4 regions of the Streptomyces sp. NPDC058683 genome follow, and region 4 is predicted to be linked to each of the others. Evidence: riboswitches for the same ligand, from Rfam matches in the RefSeq annotation. Region 4 holds a riboswitch; each other region holds the start of a gene.
What was found. Region 4 has a riboswitch for cyclic di-AMP ahead of ACFWXC_RS21465 (NlpC/P60 family protein). Riboswitches for the same ligand answer to the same signal wherever they lie in the genome.

Region 1 (4,745 bases), on a different contig from region 4:
GACGTGGCGACCCTGGTCTTCACCTCCACCGTGGGGGCGATCTTCGGCGACTACTCCGACGTCCGAGAGATGGCCGGCGAGATCCTGACGGAGAAGTACTTCAACACCACCAGCACGGTGGCCGGCAATCCCTACCACTACGCCAAGACGGTCGCCGAACGAGCCGCCTGGGACGCCGAGGCCGCCCAGGACCGCTGGCGCATGGTCTCCGTCAACCCCGGCCTGATTCTGGGCCCTTCGCTCACGCCCGCCTCCGAGTCCGGCAGCCTGTTCCTGCTGGACGAGCTGTTCAAGGGCTACTTCTGCTACGGCGCCCCGGACTTCAGCTTCACCACCGCGGACGTCCGCGATGTGGCCGACGCGCACATCGCGGCGGCGGAGAACCCGGCGGCGGGCGGCCGTTACATCGTGGCCAACGAGACGATGACGTCCTTCCACGAGATGTCCCGGATCATCCGCACCCGCCATCCCCGGGATCCGCGTCTGCCGCGCACCGCGCTCCCGCACTGGCCGGTACGGATCCTCGGCCCGTCCTTCGGCCTCACCCAGGACTACATACGCAAGCACCTCGGCATCCGCTTCCGCGTCGACAACAGCCGGGGCATCCACGAACTGGGCCTCACCTACCGGCCCGTCGAGGAGACCCTCCTGGACCACCACGAGAGCTGGCGCACGCGGCGGCGGAGGGGCTGACCCCGACGGCAGGGTCTCAGGCCGGGCGGACCACCCGGTGGATCGCCGACTCCCCGGCGTTGTAGATCGACTCCTCGCGGATGGACGCCCCCGGGCTCGGCGCGTGGATCATCATGCCGTTGCCCGCGTAGACCCCGACGTGGCTGTCGTTGTCGAAGAAGAAGACCAGGTCACCCGGCTCGATGGCGGCCAGTGTCAGCGGGGTGCCGGCGAAGGTCTGGTCCGGTGCGCTGCGCGGCAGCGACACCCCGGCGGCGCGCCAGGCGGCCTGGGTGAGGCTGGAGCAGTCGTACGACTCCGGACCGGTGGCCCCCCAGACACAGGGCCGCCCGATCTGCGCCCGGGCGAACGCCAGCGCCTTCATCGCCTTGCCGGGCTCGGCCGCGGCACCGGGCACGAGGAAGGAGCCGGTGTCGGTGACGGCGCCGGACGCATAGGCGGCCGGGGGCGCGGTGGGAAGCGGGGCGGTGACCACGGGGGGCGCGGTCGGGACGGGCGCGGTGACCACCGGGGGTGCGGTCGGGACAGGGGCGGTGGGGAGCGGGGCCGGGGCGACCGGGGCGGCGGCGGCCATCGCCATGGGGGGCGCGATCGTCGCCGCGGGGGACGCCATCATCGCCCACGGAGGGTCCGTCACCACCGTGGGTATCACTGCCGTGGGCATCGGCGCCTGGGGCGCGGGCATCGCCGGGGCGGTGGCGTAGGCGGCGGCCGCGGGCTGCGCTCCGGTGGCGTAGGCGCCCATGCCGGCGGCGGGCGCGCCGGGGAAGGCGCCGGTGCCGAAGTCGGCCGACGGCATGGCGGCGGGGGCCGGCATGGCGTACGCGGCGGCGGGATAGGCGGTCTCGGGATAGGCGGTCTCCGCGGCGACCGGGGGTGCGCTGACGTACGCGGCGGTCGCGGCGGGCGCCATACCGGGGAAGGAACCGGTGTCCATCGGGCCCGGGACGGGCGCGGCGGTCGGGAAGGCACCGGTGTTCGTGGGGGCCGCGGTCGGGAAGGCACCCGTGTTCGTCGGGGCCGCGGTCGGGAAGGCGCCGGTGTCGGCCGGCATCGGGAACGTACCGGTGGCGCCCGGGGTCATGACCCGGAAGGAACCGGTGTCGCCGGGGCTCGCGGGCGGCATGGGACCCGCGTCCATGGCGGTCACGGCCGGGAAGCTGCTTGTGGCGCCCGGGGTCATGATGCGGAAGCCACCCGTGTCCGCCGGGGACATGGGCTGGGCGGCACCCGGGGTCATGACGCGGAAGGAGCCGGTGTCCGTCGCGGGCACCGTCGGGATGGCGCCCGTGTCCGTCGCGGAAATCGCGGGGAAGGCGCCCGTACCGGTCAGGGCGTCGGTGCGGAAGGAGCCGGTGTCGCCGTACTGGCCGGGCATGCCGTCGGGGGCGGGCCACTGCTGCGCCGGGACCTGGGCCTCGGGCGTGGGCCAAGGGGCCTGGGCCGGCTGCGGGGCCGGCGCGGCCGGTTCGAGTGCCGCGATCGCGCGCTGCCCGGTGCGCTGGGACAGCACCTCGCGCGCCTTGGCGATCTTCAGCTGGCTCTTGGTCTTGGACGTGCCCGGGGTGGCACGCTGCGGCGCGGCGGGGGGCAGCGCCTTGGGCGCGCTGGACGGTCCCGGGGGCAGCGCCGCGGGGGACCCTGCCGTCAGTTCCAGCTTCGGGCGTTCCGGCAGCTCACGGACGACCTCGATGTCGCTCTTAGCGGACGACCCCGCGGGCAGCTCCGGCCGGGACGGGCCGGAGCCCTCCAGCTGGCCGAGCAGGTCGGCGGCCATGGCGCTGACCGGCCGCCGCGGGCCGGGCCGGGCGGGCTGCCGGTCGGAGGGCAGCGCCGCCGGGACGCTCGGCCCCAGTCGCGATCGCGCGCCGTCGAACCACTCGCGGGCGATGCTGTCGAGGCCCGGGTCGTCACGTCGGGGCCGCTTGAACAGCGGGACACCGCGGGACCGCGAGCCCCCGTTCATCGCGCGTGTGGCGTTGTAGTTCCCGGTGGCGTTCTCGGCCTGGTCGTAGAGGCTGTCGATTCGCTGTCGAACCTCGTCACGGCTTTCGGACGCCATGGGGGTCGTGCTCCTTCCGTGCTCCGCCTACCGAGTTAGCTGTCGGGTTCGGGCGGGTCGATCCGGAAGGCATGCCCTACGGTCCTTGCCCCTAAGGGCAGTTGACCGATTCACCCCAGTGGTTCGGTTGGGTCCCCGGCTCCGGAACGCCCCGTTGGGCACCGGATTAGGCGGAGGCCGCGCGGCCCGACGGGATTCGCCGGGGGGAGCCGAACGGCTTGCCCGTCAACTTAGCCAACTTGTGTCACTCGTGTGAAGGTTGAAGTGCGTAATGTCCGATACGTAATTGTGATGTTCGTCGTAGCGTTCGAGATCCGGCCGTGCGGGACGGCATTTCGCCCGTACCCCGGTCGCCGTCGTGCGGCCGTCGGAGCTGTGCCGTCGGCTGCCTGAGGAGTCCGCTACCTGTGAGGTCACCGTGAATTTCCGGGACCGTTGAACACGGTGGCGCCACGCCGCGTATAGGGCGAGGGATTTCCATGTCCGGCCGACCACGACACGCAGGGGAACGACCTTGAGACCCAACAGGCGCAGACGCCCGACCGGCGCACAACGCGCGACCTTCGCAGCGGTCGCCCTGATGCTCGGCGGCGGAGTACTGGTCGCGGTGAACGTCTATGCCTCGGCCACCGAAGGCGGTTCGGACCAGGCCGGGCAGACCGCCAACGCCCAGGTGCTGTCCGCGCCCACCGTCTACTGCCCCGACGTCGGCAGCCGGCTGACGGACGTGCCCGACGCGGCCCGGGCCGACGTCGACGGCGAACTCGCGCAGCTGGACCAGCAGATCGCGGCCGCCTACCAGCAGCTCAAGGAGTCGGCCGCGGCGATCCAGCAGAACCCCGGTCTCGCCGACCAGACGATCCTGGATCCGTTGAAGGAGAAGCGGTCCGAATCCCTCCAGCGCATCGCCGACGCCATCGACCGCGAGGGCGACCGCCCCCAGGGCCTCGACGACCTCGCCGCCTGCACCCTGCGCTCCTCCGACCAGGGCGCCGGTCAGTCGACGGCGCCGCAGGACAGCGCCGCGCCGAGCCAGAGCGCAAGTGCCGGTGCCGGTGCCGGTATCGGCGGCCAGGGCGGGAACGGCCCCGTCGCCGCCGACTACGCCGACATCACCACCGTCCAGCCCAATGTCACGACCCCGTCCGAGCAGTCCGGCGGCTCCACGGGCACCTTCGCCTCCAGCTGCGGCGTCAACGCGAACGGCCTGTTCAACTCGGACAACGTGATCGTGGCGCCCGGTGTCTCCAACGGCGCCCACCACTTCCACGACTACATCGGCAACCAGTCCAACAACGCCTTCGCCAGCGACGACGACCTCGCGAACGCCGACACGAGCTGTGCGGACCAGGGCGACAAGTCCACGTACTACTGGCCCGTGCTGCGGCTGCAGAACGGCAAGCAGGAGCGGGACGCCGACAAGCCGGGCGGCGGCACCGAGGGCAACGCCGGGCAGATCGTGACGGCGAAGGAGGTCACGCTGACCTTCGAGGGCAACCCGACCTCCAAGGTCACCGAGATGCCGCGGCTGCTGCGCATCATCACCGGTGACGCCAAGGCCTTCGTCAACGGCCCGGCCAACGCCAACGCCTCCTGGAGCTGCACCGGTTTCGAGGACCGGCAGCTCAAGGACAAGTACCCGCTCTGCCCCTCGGGCAGTGACGTCGTACGCACGTTCAAGTTCCAGAGCTGCTGGGACGGCCGGAACATCGACAGCGCCAACCACCGCACCCATGTGGCGTTCGCCGCGGCCGACGGCAGCTGCGCGGCCGGTTTCCAGGCGATTCCGCAGCTGGTGCAGCGCATCGTCTACGACGTCGACGCGCCGAGCCTCCAGGACGGCGGCCGTACGGTCCCGCTGTTCTCGGTGGACTCGTTCCCCGAGCAGCTGCACAAGCCGGTCACCGACCACGGCGACTTCATCAACGTCTTCGACGAGGGCCTGATGCGGAAGATGGTCGACTGCATCAACTCCGGCCGCACCTGCGGG
Region 2 (4,745 bases), on a different contig from region 4:
CCAAGTGACCGAGCTCGCCACCATGGAATTCCACCCTCAGCCCCACGCGGGCGAGGCCCGGCCCTGGGCCTTCCCGGCGCCCGAGCGCGGCACCCTGGACAACGGCCTGACCGTGCTGCGCTGCCACCGCCCCGGCCAGCAGGTCGTCGCCGTCGAGGTGCTCCTCGACGCGCCCCTGGACGCCGAGCCGGCCGGCCTGGACGGCGTAGCCACGATCATGGCGCGCGCCTTCTCCGAGGGCACCGACAAGCACTCCGCCGAGGAGTACGCCGCCGAGCTGGAGCGGGCCGGCGCCACCCTCGACGCACACGCCGACCATCCCGGCGTCCGGCTCAGCCTGGAAGTCCCGGCCTCCCGCCTGGGCAAGGGGCTCGGGCTGCTCTCCGACGCGCTCAGGGCACCCGCCTTCGCCGACAGCGAGGTCGAGCGGCTGGTCCGCAACCGCCTCGACGAGATCCCGCACGAGCTGGCCAACCCCAGCCGCCGGGCCGCCAAGCAGCTCTACAAGGAGCTCTTCCCGTCGGCCGCGCGGATGTCCCGTCCGCGCCAGGGCACCGAGGACACCGTAGAGAAGATCGACGCGGCCGCCGTACGCGCGTTCTACGACCGGCATGTGCGGCCCGCCACCGCCACCGCGGTCGTCGTCGGCGACCTGACCGGCATCGACCTGGACGAGCTGCTCGGCGAGACCCTGGGCGCCTGGCGCGGTTCCACCGCCCAGCCCCGGCCGGTGCCCCCGGTCTCCGCCGACGACACCGGCCGCGTCGTCATCGTGGACCGCCCCGGAGCCGTCCAGACGCAGCTGCTCATCGGCCGCGTCGGCGCCGACCGGCACGACCGCGTCTGGCCCGCCCAGGTGCTCGGCACCTACTGCCTGGGCGGCACCCTCACCTCGCGCCTGGACCGCGTCCTGCGCGAGGAGAAGGGCTACACCTACGGCGTCCGCGCCTTCGGGCAGGTCCTGCGGTCCGCCCCCGACGGCAGCGGCGCCGCGATGCTCGCCATCAGCGGCTCCGTGGACACCCCGAACACCGGCCCGGCGCTCCAGGACCTGTGGACGGTGCTGCGCACCCTCGCCTCCGGGGGCCTCACGGACGCCGAGCGCGACGTCGCCGTGCAGAACCTCGTCGGCGTGGCGCCGCTCAAGTACGAGACGGCGGCCGCCGTCGCCGGCACCCTGGCCGACCAGGTCGAGCAGCATCTGCCCGACGACTTCCAGGCCACGCTCTACCGGCAACTGGCCGCCACAGGCACCGTGGAGGCCACCGCGGCGGTCGTGAACGCCTTCCCGGTCGACCACCTGGTCACCGTCCTCGTCGGCGACGCGGCGCAGATCAAGGAGCCCGTCGAGGCCCTCGCCATCGGCGAAGTGACGGTCGTCGCCGCGGAGTAGCGGCACGCGCGCGCAGAGCCCTGGTGACCCTCCGGTCACCAGGGCTCTGAAATGTCCGAATTGGGGCGGAGGTTGCCTGTCTGCCCTGTGGGATGCGCGACAAAATCCGCGTTCCGTTTGAGGATTAGGAGAACGTCCTCGTAGGTTCTTCCGGGCTGTCCGCCAGGCATTGCGCCGCACCCGCGGCACCGGACAGTCATCGCCGAGTCCCCGTACGGCGCGAGCCAGGGGAGCCGGGGACCCACGCAGTCCCTGGGGTGAATCGGGCGCCCGCGCGAGCCGCGAGGGGGCCCGTAGGAGACCTTCCTGCTCCGAACCCGTCAGCTAACCCGGTAGGCGAGAGGGAAGGAAAGGAACAGCCTCTACATGGCGTTCATGTGCGCCTCCGGGAAGCACCGTCGTCCCGGCCGGGTGAAGCGCACCAGCGCGCAGGCCGCCGGCATCGCGGCCCTCACCACCACGGGTGTCATCGGCACCGTCTCGGCCGCCCCGGCGCTCGCCGCCGAGAACTCCGTCGAGCAGACCGGCCTCACCCCGGTCATCACCGTCAGCGACTCGGTCGCCGACCAGATCGACGCCCAGGCCACCGCGCAGACGGCCGCCGCCGAGCGCAAGGCGGCCGAGGAGGCCGCGCGCAAGAAGGCCGCGGCGAAGGCCAAGAAGGAGCACGAGGCCGCGGCACGCGTCGCGCGGGAGGCCGAGCGCAAGCGCCTCAACGCCTTCGTCGTCCCGATCTCCGACTCGTACGTCTCCACCGGCTACAAGACCGGCGGCTCCCTGTGGTCCTCCGGCGCCCACACCGGCATCGACTTCCACGCCGCCACCGGCACGGTGGTGCACGCGGTCGGCACCGGCACGGTCGTCTCCACCGGCTGGGGCGGGTCCTACGGCAACCAGATCGTCATCAAGATGGCCGACGGCATGTACACCCAGTACGGCCACCTGTCGTCGATCGGTGTCTCGGTGGGCCAGAAGGTCACCCCGGGCCAGCAGATCGGCCTCTCCGGCGCGACCGGCAACGTGACCGGCCCCCACCTCCACTTCGAGGCCCGTACGACCCCGGAGTACGGCTCGGACGTCGACCCGGTCGCCTACCTCCGCAAGCACGGCGTGAACGTCTGACCGACCACGGCGCGCACGCCCGGCGCGCGGTACCGCGCGCACGCCCCGCGCGCGCAGCGCATATCTCCACCCACGCGACCACGGCGATGAACATGTGACGCCACAGGGCAGACAGCCCCGAAGCCCCGGCTCCCCGAGCCGGGGCTTTCGTCGTTTTCGTGACCCCGGTGTCCAAAAAATATGCATGGATTCAGGGCCGCCGTCGGAAATTCCCGCTCATTGCAATAGAGTCACGGAACGGACGTCACTCGGCGGCGTTTCACGGGGATTAAGGCGGAGGTCGGACATGCGTATTCCGGCGCACTCGGTATGCACGGCGATCCGGGACGACATCGTCGCGGGTGTCTACGAGCGCGGCAGCCGGCTCACCGAGGAACTCCTGGCCCGTCGCTACGGCGTCTCGCGCGTCCCCGTCCGCGAGGCCCTGCGCACCCTGGAGGCCGAGGGCTTCGTGGTGACGCGCCGGCACGCGGGCGCGTGCGTCGCGGAACCGACCGAGCAGGAGGCCGCCGACCTGCTGGAGATGCGCCTGCTCCTGGAGCCGCTCGGCGCCTCCCGGGCCGCCCAGCGCCGTACCGAGGCCCACCTTAAGGTGCTGCGCGGACTCGTCAGGCTGGGCCAGGAACGGGCCCGCAGGGGCGGCAGCGAGGACCTGCGCTCCCTGGGCGGCTGGTTCCACGAGACGCTCGCCCAGGCCACCGGCAGCCACGCCCTGACCTCGACGCTCACCCAGCTGCGGCACAAGATCGCCTGGATGTACGCCGTCGACGCGCCCGCCAACCCCGTGGAGTCCTGGGCCGAGCACGGCGCCATCGTGGACGCGGTGACGCGCGGCGACAGCGAACGCGCGCGGGCGATCACCGCGCTGCACACCGAGCGGTCCGCGGTCTCCCACCGGTTGCGCTTTTCCGGTGGCACGGACCGGGCGAACGGTGTGAGGACTTCGCAACATCCCGTAAACATGTCGGGCCTGCGGCATTAACACAGGCGCCGTATACAAAGAGGTGTTATTCGGTGGAGCGGTATTTCCGTCGCCCTCTGTCGGTCTTCGTCGCCCATATTTCGCGCGCGCCCGGAATTTCCGATGGCGCGTCATCGGCGTGCCCGATGGGGAATTAACTATGCCCGCCGCAAAGTCCGGCCCGGTATAAAGGGTGGCCCTTCAAGAAGACCGGCCCGAAAGAGGTCACGGCGGAAGGAACGACGGCGGGAACGGCGGAGGCCGCGCCGCCCTCGGAGGGGCGGCGCGGCCTCGGTCGTGCGGGCGCTGTGGCGCTCAGACGGTCTCGGGGAGCTCCTCGAGACCCTCGGCGACCAGCTTGGCCAGGCGGTCGAGGGCGGCGTCCGCGCCCTCGGCGTCGGAGGCGAGGACGATCTCCTCGCCGCCCTTGGCGCCCAGGCCAAGGACAGCCAGCATGGAGGCCGCGTTGACGGGGTTGCCCCCGGCCTTGGCGATCGTCACCGGGACGCCTGTGGCCGTGGCGGCTCGGACGAAGATGGAAGCGGGGCGGGCGTGGAGACCCTCGGCCCAGCCGACGTTGACGCGGCGCTCAGCCATGTGATGCTGCCCTTCGGTGTTCAGGGTTGTCTAGACCAGTTTCCCATACGGTGAAGCATGCCCGGAGCGGACGTGAGCCCTTCCGGGTGTGTCGTCGGACCGCGGCCTCGGCCCGACTTCCGTCCTCCACAGACTGCCTCGCGCCACTGTCGGACGCGAGCCGTACTCTGGGGCCCATGCAGACCCCGGCGGACCGGCAGGACCGGCACGAGTACCCCGCCCACTGGGAGGCGGACGTGGTGCTGCGCGACGGTGGTACCGCGCGCGTCCGGCCCATCACCGTCGACGACGCCGACCGCCTGGTCAGCTTCTACGAGCAGGTCTCGGCCGAGTCGAAGTACTACCGCTTCTTCGCGCCGTACCCCAAGCTCTCCGCCAAGGACGTCCACCGCTTCACGCACCACGACTTTGTGGACAGGGTGGGACTCGCGGCCACCATCGGCGGCGAGTTCATCGCAACCGTACGCTATGACCGCATTGGCGCCGACGGCATGCCCGCCTCCGCACCCGCCGACGAGGCCGAGGTCGCCTTCCTCGTCCAGGACGCCCACCAGGGCCGGGGTGTCGCCTCCGCCCTCCTGGAGCACATCGCGGCCGTCGCGCGGGAGCGCGGTATCCGCCGGTTCGCGGCCGAGGTGCTGCCCGCCAACAGCAAGATGATCAAGGTGTTCA
Region 3 (4,745 bases), on a different contig from region 4:
ACCAGCGATCCGGTCTTGCCGCCGAGCACGTCGAGGTAGTGGTCGACCGGGTCGCGTCCGTCCGAGGGACCCGCCGTCTCCAGGATCTGACCCGTCACCAACCGTTCGAACGCGAGGGCCTGGACCCGCACCGCCTCGGGTCCGAGGTCGGCGAGGATCTGCGAGGCGCGGGCGAAGAGGAAGTCGCCGGTGAGGACGGCGACCGAGTTGCCCCAGCGGGTGTTGGCGCTGTCGACCCCGCGCCGCACGGCCGCCTCGTCCATGACGTCGTCGTGGTACAGCGTGGCGAGGTGGGTCAGCTCGACGACCACGGCCGACGGCACGACGCCCGGCGCGTACGGGTCACCGAACTGCGCGGCCAGCATCACCAGCAGCGGCCGGAACCGCTTCCCGCCGGCCCGCACGAGGTGCTGCGCGGCTTCCGTGATGAACGGGACCTCACTTTTGGTGGCTTCTAGCAAGCCCTCCTCGACAGCCGTCAATCCGGCCTGGACATCGGCTTCCAGAGCCTGGTCCCGCACGCTCAGCCCGAACGGCCCGACGGTCACGAGGGGTCTCCTGTCTGCTGGTGTCCACTGGCGATTACACGGTTTGTCGATAGGTCGCTGCCATCACTCAAGTCAGCGTATCCGGTCAGGTTTCGATCACCGAGGGCGCCCACCGTTACACCCCGGGCGCTATCGGATCACGACCGGTATGTTTTTGATCAGCCGATACGATCTGACATCCAATGACTTAACAGGAAGTACCGACAGTTGTCCCGAACCGGGGTGTAAGCCGTGTCCCCGGCCGAGGCGTGAACCGCGTCCCGGACCAGCGCCGTCAGCGCGTCCGACGCCGGACCGTCCGGCAGACCGGCGACCACGGACGGTCACCCACTCCCCGTCCGACGTCACCTGCCCGGAGGTACCCCCTTCGCCGCCCGCCAAAGCCGACGGGGGCACACCGCGCCGATCCGCATCCATACCGCCGCCCTCTACGAGATCACGCACGAGGACCTCCGCACCCCTCTTCGCCGCCAGGACGTTGCCCCCACGCGCGCGAGGCGTCCACTGGCGGACGAGCCCGCCCACACACGCACCTCACCCCCACCTCCCCCACCCGCGGCCCGATGCGCCACGGGCACGTCTCGGCCGATGGGCAGGGCGGGCCCGCGACCGTCGAGCGGTCGACGGCGCGGCCGCGGTACAACGCAAGCCCTCGGCACGGTCGGCTTCTCCCAGGACGGCTGCATCTCCCTCCGGACGGCGGCCCTCGCGCCCGAGCCGCTCAAGGCGGTCGCCGCGGCCCGCTCCACGGACGGCCACTATGACAACGACGGGCGGTGCGGCGGAGGTTCCGCCCTCACGGTGGACACGCGCGCGTGGACGACCGCCCTGCCCGCCGCCGGGTCGGCAAACCCGCCCCCCTCCTCCGACGTGACCGGATTCACGTACGACCGTCACGCATGAACTCCTGGCGCACTCCTGGACCTTGGGCCGACCGATGGCCTTCGAGACACCCGAGGAGACCAAGCCGCCGGATGCCGACCTGCCCACCGCACACGATCAGCGGCACGCGCGCGTACCCGGACCGTACGGAGTTCACGAGGGCGCGCCGGAGAGGGCACACGACCGGATGAACCGGATGCCCAGAGCCCCCTGCCGATCCACACCCGACCGGACCCCACCGGTTCCGCCCCACCGGGCCGGAATTCCTCTGAATAAGGCAATTCGGACAATCTATTGAATTTCCTGTGATGCGGGTCACTTAACCCACCCCAATCAAGGCAATCCACGCGAATGACAGCGGGACACTTTTCCGCCGATGCCCGGAAAAACGGATTCCATGAATCCCTCTTGTCCGATTCGCCGCAATTGCCGTTTCGTGAAGTGGGTCACGTGGCCCGGAGTGCCACCGAGGCGGTAAGGCGACCCTTTCTTTCCTTTTCCTGTGGGCGAGTTGAGGCTTGGCAGACGCAAAGGATCAAGTTACCCATACGGCTCAGATCAAGGTCAATGGGTGTGTTGTGTGAATCAGGCACTTGTTCCGGACATGTGCTCTCGCATACGTTCCCGCTCGCCGGGCGGACGCCGAATCCTGCCGCCGCCCGTCGTGACCCATCGACGAGTCCATTCGCACGGCAGGAGCGGGGAAACCAGGTAAGTCGCCGGACCGGGCGACCGACGTCACCGACGGACGTCGTACCGGAACGGCTAGGGGTGAAGTCGCCTCGCCTCAGGGCGGCGCGGCCGGGCACTCCCCGGGCCCGAACCCGACAGCTCACCTCGCAGGCGACGGAGAGGAACTACGCCATGTCTGCTGCCGCCCAGCACCGCTGTCCCCGCCGTAACCGCATCATCCGCACGCTCGCCATCGCCAGCACCGGCGCCGCCGTTCTCGCCCTCCCGCTCATCGGGGCCACGGCAGCTTCCGCCGCCACCTCCACCACCTCGACGGCCTCGACGACGCTCGCCGGGTACCCGAACAACCTCGACGGCTGGATCCGCGAGTCGCTCGCGATCATGGCCGAGAAGCACATCCCGGGCAGCTACAACGGCATCTACCGCAACGTGATGCGTGAGTCCTCCGGCAACCCGCAGGCCATCAACCTCTGGGACTCCAACGCGGCCGCCGGCATCCCGTCCAAGGGCCTGCTCCAGGTGATCGACCCGACGTTCAAGACCTACCACGTGGACGGCACGTCGTTCGACATCTACGACCCGGTCGCGAACATCACCGCCGCCTGCAACTACGCCGCCGCGCGGTACGGCTCGATGGACAACGTGCACGGCGCGTACTGACCGGCACCGTCAGCCGAAGAGTCTTTCGAGGACGACGGCGATGCCGTCGTCCTCGTTCGACAAGGTGATCTCGTCGGCCACCGTCTTGAGTTCGGGATGGGCGTTGGCCATGGCCACCCCGTAGGACGCCCAGTCGAACATGGGGATGTCGTTGGGCATGTCCCCGAAGGCGACGGCCTGTTCGGGGCTCAGTCCCAGATGGTCGGCGGCCAGCGCCAGGCCGGTCGCCTTGGTCACCCCGCACGGCTGGAGCTCGACGGTTCCCGGCCCCGACATGGTGACCGTCGCCAGCGAGCCCACCACCGCGCGCGCGGTCGCCGCCAGTTCGTCGTCGGACAGGGTGTGGTGGCGCAGCAGCACCTTGCTGATGGGCGCGCACCACAGGTCGTCGCGCCGGCCCACGCGCAGCGCGGGCAGCGTGGGGTGGGGCATCAGATAGCCCGGCTCGATGAGCGTGAGCCCGTCCACGCCGTCCTGGTCGACCGCCGCGTACACCTGCCCGACCTCGGCCTCGATCTTGCCGAGGGCGGTCTCCGCCAGTTCCCGGTCCAGGGTGACCGACCACAGCAGCCGGTCCGCGCCGGCGTCGTACACCTGCGCGCCCTGGCCGCAGACCGCGAGTCCCGTGCAGCCGAGGTCGTCCAGGAGGGGGCGCACTCTCGGCGCGGGGCGGCCGGTCACCACGAGATGCCGGGCGCCGGCCCGGCCGGCCCGCGCGAGCGCGGCGAGCGACCGTTCCGACAGGGTGTCGTCGGCGCGCAGCAGCGTGCCGTCCAGGTCGGTGGCGATCAGTGAGTACGGGGTGGGTGCGACCATGATCAGAGAATACGGACAGCACGCCCCTGAGACTCACTGTGCGTTTCGGCCTCAAGTGGCGCCCGCCGTCGCCGTGATGGGGCGTTGTCAGTGGGGCGCGTTACGTTGGCGGTGGGTTGAGCGCACCGATCGGACGGGGGCGGGCGTGGTGACGGACGGACCGGGAGACTTCCGGGCGCATCTGCTGGAGGCGGCGACCGGGGTGCTGGAGCGGTTCCCGCGGGAGCTGCGGCCGGAGATCTACGCGCTGTCGTTCCGCATCTGGCGCGTCGAGCACGACGATCGCAGACCGTACGTGGCGATCGGCTACAACACCGAGAGCCAGTACGACGCCGAACGGAACCCGGCCGACCCGGGCGAGGCGCGCTGGAACTACGCGTGCTGGCTCCTCGACGGCTTCGAGATGCTCGGCAACTGTCCCGAGGACCCGGTCGGCGGCGCGCTGTACGCCGAAGAGGTCCGGCGGCTCGGACTCTGGTTCGACGGGGACGGCGACGGCCCCGAACTGGACGCGAAGCGTGACCTGTTGGGGCTGCACTTCGCCGACGCGTGCATACGGCTGGCCCAGGACCTGCATGCCGGAGGCCGCATCGAGAAGGTACTCGGGCGGCCGCTGCCGGTGGTGGTCTTCGACATGTACTGCCCGGGCTGGGAGGTCGAGGCCACGGAGGCGGCCAACCCGCCCGAGCTGATCGAGGAGTTCCTGGCCTGGCAGCGGGCGGCCGCGGAGGCGTAGCCCCGGAGCCGGGTGGCGGCCCGGCCCCGGGACGGGTGTCAGGCGTGGGCGGCGGCCATGTGCTTGGCCAGACGCGGCGAGGCGAACTCCGTACCGCACACGAACCGCATCACCGGTCCGTACGACGCCGCCGCGGGCAGGCCGGTGAAGTACAGGCCGGGCACGGAGGAGACGTATCCGGCGCCGAGTTTCGGGGCGCCGCGGCTGACCGCGACGCGGGTGCGCAGCTCGGGGCCGAGGAAGTCCATCGCCGCGGTGTCCACGCGGTAGCCGGTGGCGGCGACGACATGGTCGGCGGTGAGCCGGTCGGTGCGTCCGTCGTGGGTGCGGACGGTGAGGACGGGGGCTCCGTCGGAGGTGTCGGCGCCGGTCACACCGGCGACCTCGTGGACCTGGACCTTGTCCTCGAA
Region 4 (4,745 bases):
TCGGGGTTGGCGAGGACCCGGAGGTAGGCCAGGACGTCCCGGACCTCCTTGCGCTCGTAGAAGCGGACACCGCCGACGACCTTGTAGGGCAGGCCGACGCGGATGAAGATCTCCTCGAAGACACGGGACTGCGCGTTGGTGCGGTAGAAGACGGCGACGTCGCCCGCCTTCGCCTCGCCCGCGTCCGTCAGACGGTCTATCTCGTCGGCGACGAACTGCGCCTCGTCGTGCTCGGTGTCGGCGACGTAGCCGGTGATCTGCGCGCCCGCGCCCGCGTTGGTCCACAGGTTCTTCGGGCGGCGGGACTCGTTGCGCTCGATGACCGCGTTGGCGGCGGAGAGGATCGTCTGCGTGGAGCGGTAGTTCTGCTCCAGGAGGATCGTCGTCGCGTTCGGGTAGTCCTCCTCGAACTGGAGGATGTTGCGGATCGTCGCGCCCCGGAAGGCGTAGATCGACTGGTCGGCGTCGCCCACCACGCACAGTTCGGCGGGCGGCAGGTCCTGCTCGCCCGGCGGCACGTCCGCCTCGTGCGCGCCGGTGCCGACCAGCTCGCGCACGAGCGCGTACTGGGCGTGGTTGGTGTCCTGGTACTCGTCGACCAGGACGTGCCGGAAGCGGCGGCGGTAGTGCTCGGCGACGTCCGGGAAGGCGCGCAGCAGGTTGACCGTCGTCATGATCAGGTCGTCGAAGTCGAGGGCGTTCGCCTCGCGCAGCCGCGACTGGTACATGGCGTAGGCCTGGGCGAGGGTCTTCTCGAAGCCGTCACTCGCCCGGGCGGCGAAGTCCTCCTCGTCGACCAGCTCGTTCTTGAGATTGCTGACCTGGGCGCTGAACGACTTCGGCGGGAAGCGCTTGGGGTCGAGGTCCAGGTCCCGGCAGACCAGTGCCATCAGGCGCTTGGAGTCGGCCGCGTCGTAGATCGAGAAGGAGGAGGTGAAGCCGAGCTTCTTGCTCTCCCTGCGCAGGATCCGCACGCACGCGCTGTGGAAGGTCATCACCCACATCGCGTTCGCGCGCGGGCCGACGAGGTGCTCGACGCGCTCCTTCATCTCGCCCGCGGCCTTGTTGGTGAAGGTGATCGCGAGGATCTGCCCCGGGTGCACCTGGCGCGCGCCGAGCAGGTGCGCGATGCGGTGGGTGAGCACGCGCGTCTTGCCGGAACCGGCGCCGGCCACGATCAGCAGCGGGGAGCCGGCGTGCACGACGGCCGCCCGCTGGTTCTCGTTCAGCCCCTCCAGGAGCGCGGCCGGGTCCAGGGCCGGGCGGGCGGCACCGTCGCGGTAGTAGGCGTCCCGGTCCGGGGGCGCGTCGAACTGCCCGCCGAACAGATCGTCCGGAATCGGCTCCGGTACGTGCTCGTCCTCGGGCGGCGGCGGGGGTTCCTCCTCGTGGCCGCGCGGGGGCTGGAGGCTCGCCAGGAAGCTGTCGTCAAAGAGGCTGCTCATCGCTCTCCGAGTCTAGGGCGCCTCACTGACAACCGGTCCCCACCCCGGAAAGTCACCCCGGTCACCTGCCGGAATCGGCCCCTCACGGTCAGCGATCACACACCGTGAGCACGGTCGCACCCGTCAGTCGAGCACGCGGACCACTCGACCGCACCGGACAAGTGACCCCATACCATCCCCGATCAACCGATCCGACCGATCCGCAACACCAAGGTCACGAAAATGTATCGGGCATATCGCACATCAAACTTCACACAGGGCACACGAGTTGGTTAGCGTGCCGGGCAGGCCGTACGACCTCCACCGGCGAACCTCGCCGGGCCGCACGGCCTCCGCCGAATCCAGGGTGCCGCCGCGCATCCGGAACCGGGGACCCACACCGACCTTGGGGTGAATCGGTCCCGACTTCCCACCGGGGAACGGACCGTAGGGCAACCCTTCCGAACCACCCGCCCGAACCCGACAGCTAACTCGGTAGGCGGAACACGGAAGGAGTCGCCCCCGTTGGCGTCGCACCGCAAGTCACGTCCGTCCGCAACGCGCGTAGCAGGCATACGCACCCCCGCCCTGGCCACCGCCGCCCTCACCTCCGTGGCACTGCTCTCCCAGACGGCCAACGCCGCACCCCCCGAGGACGGCAAGCCCAGCCTGGAGGAGGTCGAGAAGAAGGTCGACGCCCTCTACCGGCAGGCCGAGTCGGCGACCGAGAAGTACAACGCGGCCAAGGAGAAGACCGGCAAGCAGCGCAAGCAGGTCGACACCCTGCTCGACGACGTCGCCGAGCGCACGGACCGGCTCAACAAGGCGCGTGAGGAACTGGGGTCGTTCGCCGCGGCCCAGTACCGGACCGGGGCCAGTGCGCCCGACACGGCGACCTTCCTGCTCGCGGACAGTCCTCAGGACTACTTCGACCAGACGCAGCTGATGACCCGGCTGACCTCGCGCCAGAAGGACGCGGTCGACGACTACACCACACAGCAGTCCGCGACCATGGCGAAGCGGCAGGAGGCCGCCCAGAGCCTGGAGACGCTCACCGAGACGCAGGACGACCTCAAGACCGCCAAGACCACCGTCCAGACGAAGCTGACCTCCGCACGGGAGCTGCTGTCGCAGCTGACGGCCCAGGAGAAGGCACGGCTGGCGGAGATCGAGAAGCAGCAGCGGGCGGCGGCGGCACGCAAGGCGGCGGAACTCGCTAAGCAGCAGGCGGCGTCCTCGTCGACATCGGCCTCCAGCGGCTCCTCGTCAACATCGTCGTCGTCTTCATCGTCTTCGTCGTCCTCCTCCGACTCCTCCGACTCCTCCTACGGGACGAAGGCCGCCAAGGCGATCGCCTTCGCCCGCGCGCAGATCGGCAAGCCGTACGTGTGGGGCGCCACCGGCCCCGGCTCCTACGACTGCTCCGGCCTCTCCCAGGCCGCCTGGAAGGCCGCGGGCGTCTCCCTGCCGCGCACCACGTACGACCAGGTGAACGCCGGCACCACCGTCTCCCTCGCCGACGCCCTCCCCGGCGATCTGGTCTTCTTCTACGACGACGTCACCCACGTCGGCATCTACATCGGCAACGGCATGATGATCCACGCCCCGAAGCCCGGCGCGTACGTCCGGGAGGAGTCGATCTACTACGGGGGCGAGTCGATCATCCACAGCGTGGTGCGACCGGCCTGAGAGGCGCGCACACGCGCGCTTTTCGTGCCGCACGCGCGCGTGCCCCGCTCGCGCGGCGGGTGAGGGTCCCTAGCATCGGCGGCATGTCCGGCATTTCACCCCTTCACGCCTGGTGGGCGCAGCGCCCGCCGGCGGCCGGGGCCGCTGTGATGGCCACCGGCATCGTGTCGGTGGCGTTGCATCTGGCGGGGGCTGAGACGGTCTCCCGGGTCGCGCTGGCGCTGGCCTGCGTGGCCTGGGCGGTGCTGGCCGCGCAGTTCCTCGTACGGCTGCTGGAGGACCGTCGGCGGTGGGTGGCGGAGGCGGAGACGCCGGGCGCGCTCACGGCCGTGGCGGCCACGACGGTCCTGGGGACCCGGTTCTCGGCGCTCGGCCGGCAGACCCTCGCCGAGGCCCTGCTGGCGCTGTCGGCGGTGCTGTGGCCGCCGTTGCTGGCCCTCGTCGTACGGCACTGGAAGCGGCACATGCCCGGTGCGGTGTTCCTGACCTGTGTGGCCACGCAGGGGCTTGCCGTGCTGGGGGCGACGCTGGCGGCGGCCGCGACGACCGCGTGGCTCGCGCACACGGCGCTGGTGCTGTTCTGGCTGGGGCTGGTGCTGTACGGGTTCGCCGTGGCGCATTTCGAGTGGCGGCAGGTGACCGAGGGGCCGGGCGACCACTGGGTCGCGGGCGGCGCGCTCGCGATCTCCGCACTGGCCGGGGCGAAGCTGCTGGCCGCCGACAGCGCCCGGCTGTACCTGTGGAACGACGACGACCGGGGCGTCCTGCGCACGGTGACGGTGGCGCTGCTCGTCCTGTCCCTGACCTGGTACGTCGGGCTGCTGGCCGCCGAGGTGGCGCGCCCCCGGCCGCGTTACGACGTGCGCCGCTGGGCGACGGTCTTCCCGATGGGGATGACGGCCGCGGCGATGCTGTCGGTCGCGGCCGCCGTCGGCGTCCCGTGGCTGAGGTGGCCGGGGCGGGTACTGGTGTGGGTCGCGGTGGCCGCCTGGCTGGCGGTCGCCGCCGGCGCGGTGGCGGCCACCCGCGCCGCCCTCAGGAACGCTTCCTGAGGGTCACGTCCACAGCACGGCGATGAAGATGTTCACCATGGTCAGCAGGCCCACCAGGCCGAAGACACCCTTCTCCACCTTCTCGTCGTCCCGTTTCACGTAGACGAGCCCGAGGATCACGATCAGCAGCGCGAGCTTCACGCCGATCTTGACGGTGTTGACGTGGTGGTCGTCGGCCTCGTTGAGGCCGACCAGGATCACACCGGTCGCGAGCATGGTGAACGCGCCGTGCAGCATCCCGGGGACGAACCGGGCGGTGCCCTGGCCCATCGCCTTCATCTGGGTGAGGAAACCGCCGAGGAGCGCGGCGATGCCGATGATGTGCAGGCCGACGAAGAGATGGATGAGTACGCCCATGGCCCCGGAGCCTAATCAGGGTCCCCTGGAGCGCCGGGCACCGGCCCCTCCCTCGGCGCCCGCCGCCGTCCGCCCGCACCCGCCCGCACGGCATCGCATATATGCACCCCATAGCACCCCGCGCACCCCGCTCGCCCCGGAACCGCCGCTTCGGTCATCCCGCCCCGTGAAGCCGACGGCTCCGGACCGGAATCCCGGTCACATACCGTCGGGTAACGATCCG

Region 1: it holds a riboswitch for cyclic di-AMP, as region 4 does, so the genes downstream of both, ACFWXC_RS24210 (NlpC/P60 family protein) here and ACFWXC_RS21465 (NlpC/P60 family protein) in region 4, are expected to answer to the same signal.
Region 2: it holds a riboswitch for cyclic di-AMP, as region 4 does, so the genes downstream of both, ACFWXC_RS10810 (M23 family metallopeptidase) here and ACFWXC_RS21465 (NlpC/P60 family protein) in region 4, are expected to answer to the same signal.
Region 3: it holds a riboswitch for cyclic di-AMP, as region 4 does, so the genes downstream of both, ACFWXC_RS24485 (transglycosylase SLT domain-containing protein) here and ACFWXC_RS21465 (NlpC/P60 family protein) in region 4, are expected to answer to the same signal.

The regions. Positions count from the first base shown of each region.
Region 1 covers NZ_JBHXSK010000021.1:172,800-177,544, reverse strand. The annotation lists gene ACFWXC_RS24215 (NAD-dependent epimerase/dehydratase family protein) at 1-693, shown strand, start outside; gene ACFWXC_RS24210 (NlpC/P60 family protein) at 710-2,755, opposite strand; cyclic di-AMP (ydaO/yuaA leader) riboswitch at 2,764-2,938, opposite strand; gene ACFWXC_RS24205 (DUF1996 domain-containing protein) at 3,336-4,745, shown strand, end outside.
Region 2 covers NZ_JBHXSK010000008.1:96,994-101,738, reverse strand. The annotation lists gene ACFWXC_RS10820 (M16 family metallopeptidase) at 1-8, shown strand, start outside; gene ACFWXC_RS10815 (M16 family metallopeptidase) at 5-1,393, shown strand; cyclic di-AMP (ydaO/yuaA leader) riboswitch at 1,584-1,747, shown strand; gene ACFWXC_RS10810 (M23 family metallopeptidase) at 1,760-2,515, shown strand; gene ACFWXC_RS10805 (GntR family transcriptional regulator) at 2,802-3,497, shown strand; gene ACFWXC_RS10800 (HPr family phosphocarrier protein) at 3,792-4,073, opposite strand; gene ACFWXC_RS10795 (GNAT family N-acetyltransferase) at 4,250-4,745, shown strand, end outside.
Region 3 covers NZ_JBHXSK010000022.1:42,335-47,079, forward strand. The annotation lists gene ACFWXC_RS24475 (polyprenyl synthetase family protein) at 1-548, opposite strand, end outside; gene ACFWXC_RS24480 (CocE/NonD family hydrolase) at 1,137-1,451, shown strand; cyclic di-AMP (ydaO/yuaA leader) riboswitch at 2,094-2,289, shown strand; gene ACFWXC_RS24485 (transglycosylase SLT domain-containing protein) at 2,295-2,783, shown strand; gene ACFWXC_RS24490 (HAD family hydrolase) at 2,793-3,599, opposite strand; gene ACFWXC_RS24495 (hypothetical protein) at 3,748-4,335, shown strand; gene ACFWXC_RS24500 (FAD-dependent oxidoreductase) at 4,374-4,745, opposite strand, start outside.
Region 4 covers NZ_JBHXSK010000018.1:143,458-148,202, reverse strand. The annotation lists gene pcrA (DNA helicase PcrA) at 1-1,445, opposite strand, end outside; cyclic di-AMP (ydaO/yuaA leader) riboswitch at 1,769-1,941, shown strand; gene ACFWXC_RS21465 (NlpC/P60 family protein) at 1,950-3,113, shown strand; gene ACFWXC_RS21460 (tellurite resistance/C4-dicarboxylate transporter family protein) at 3,197-4,165, shown strand; gene ACFWXC_RS21455 (hypothetical protein) at 4,169-4,522, opposite strand.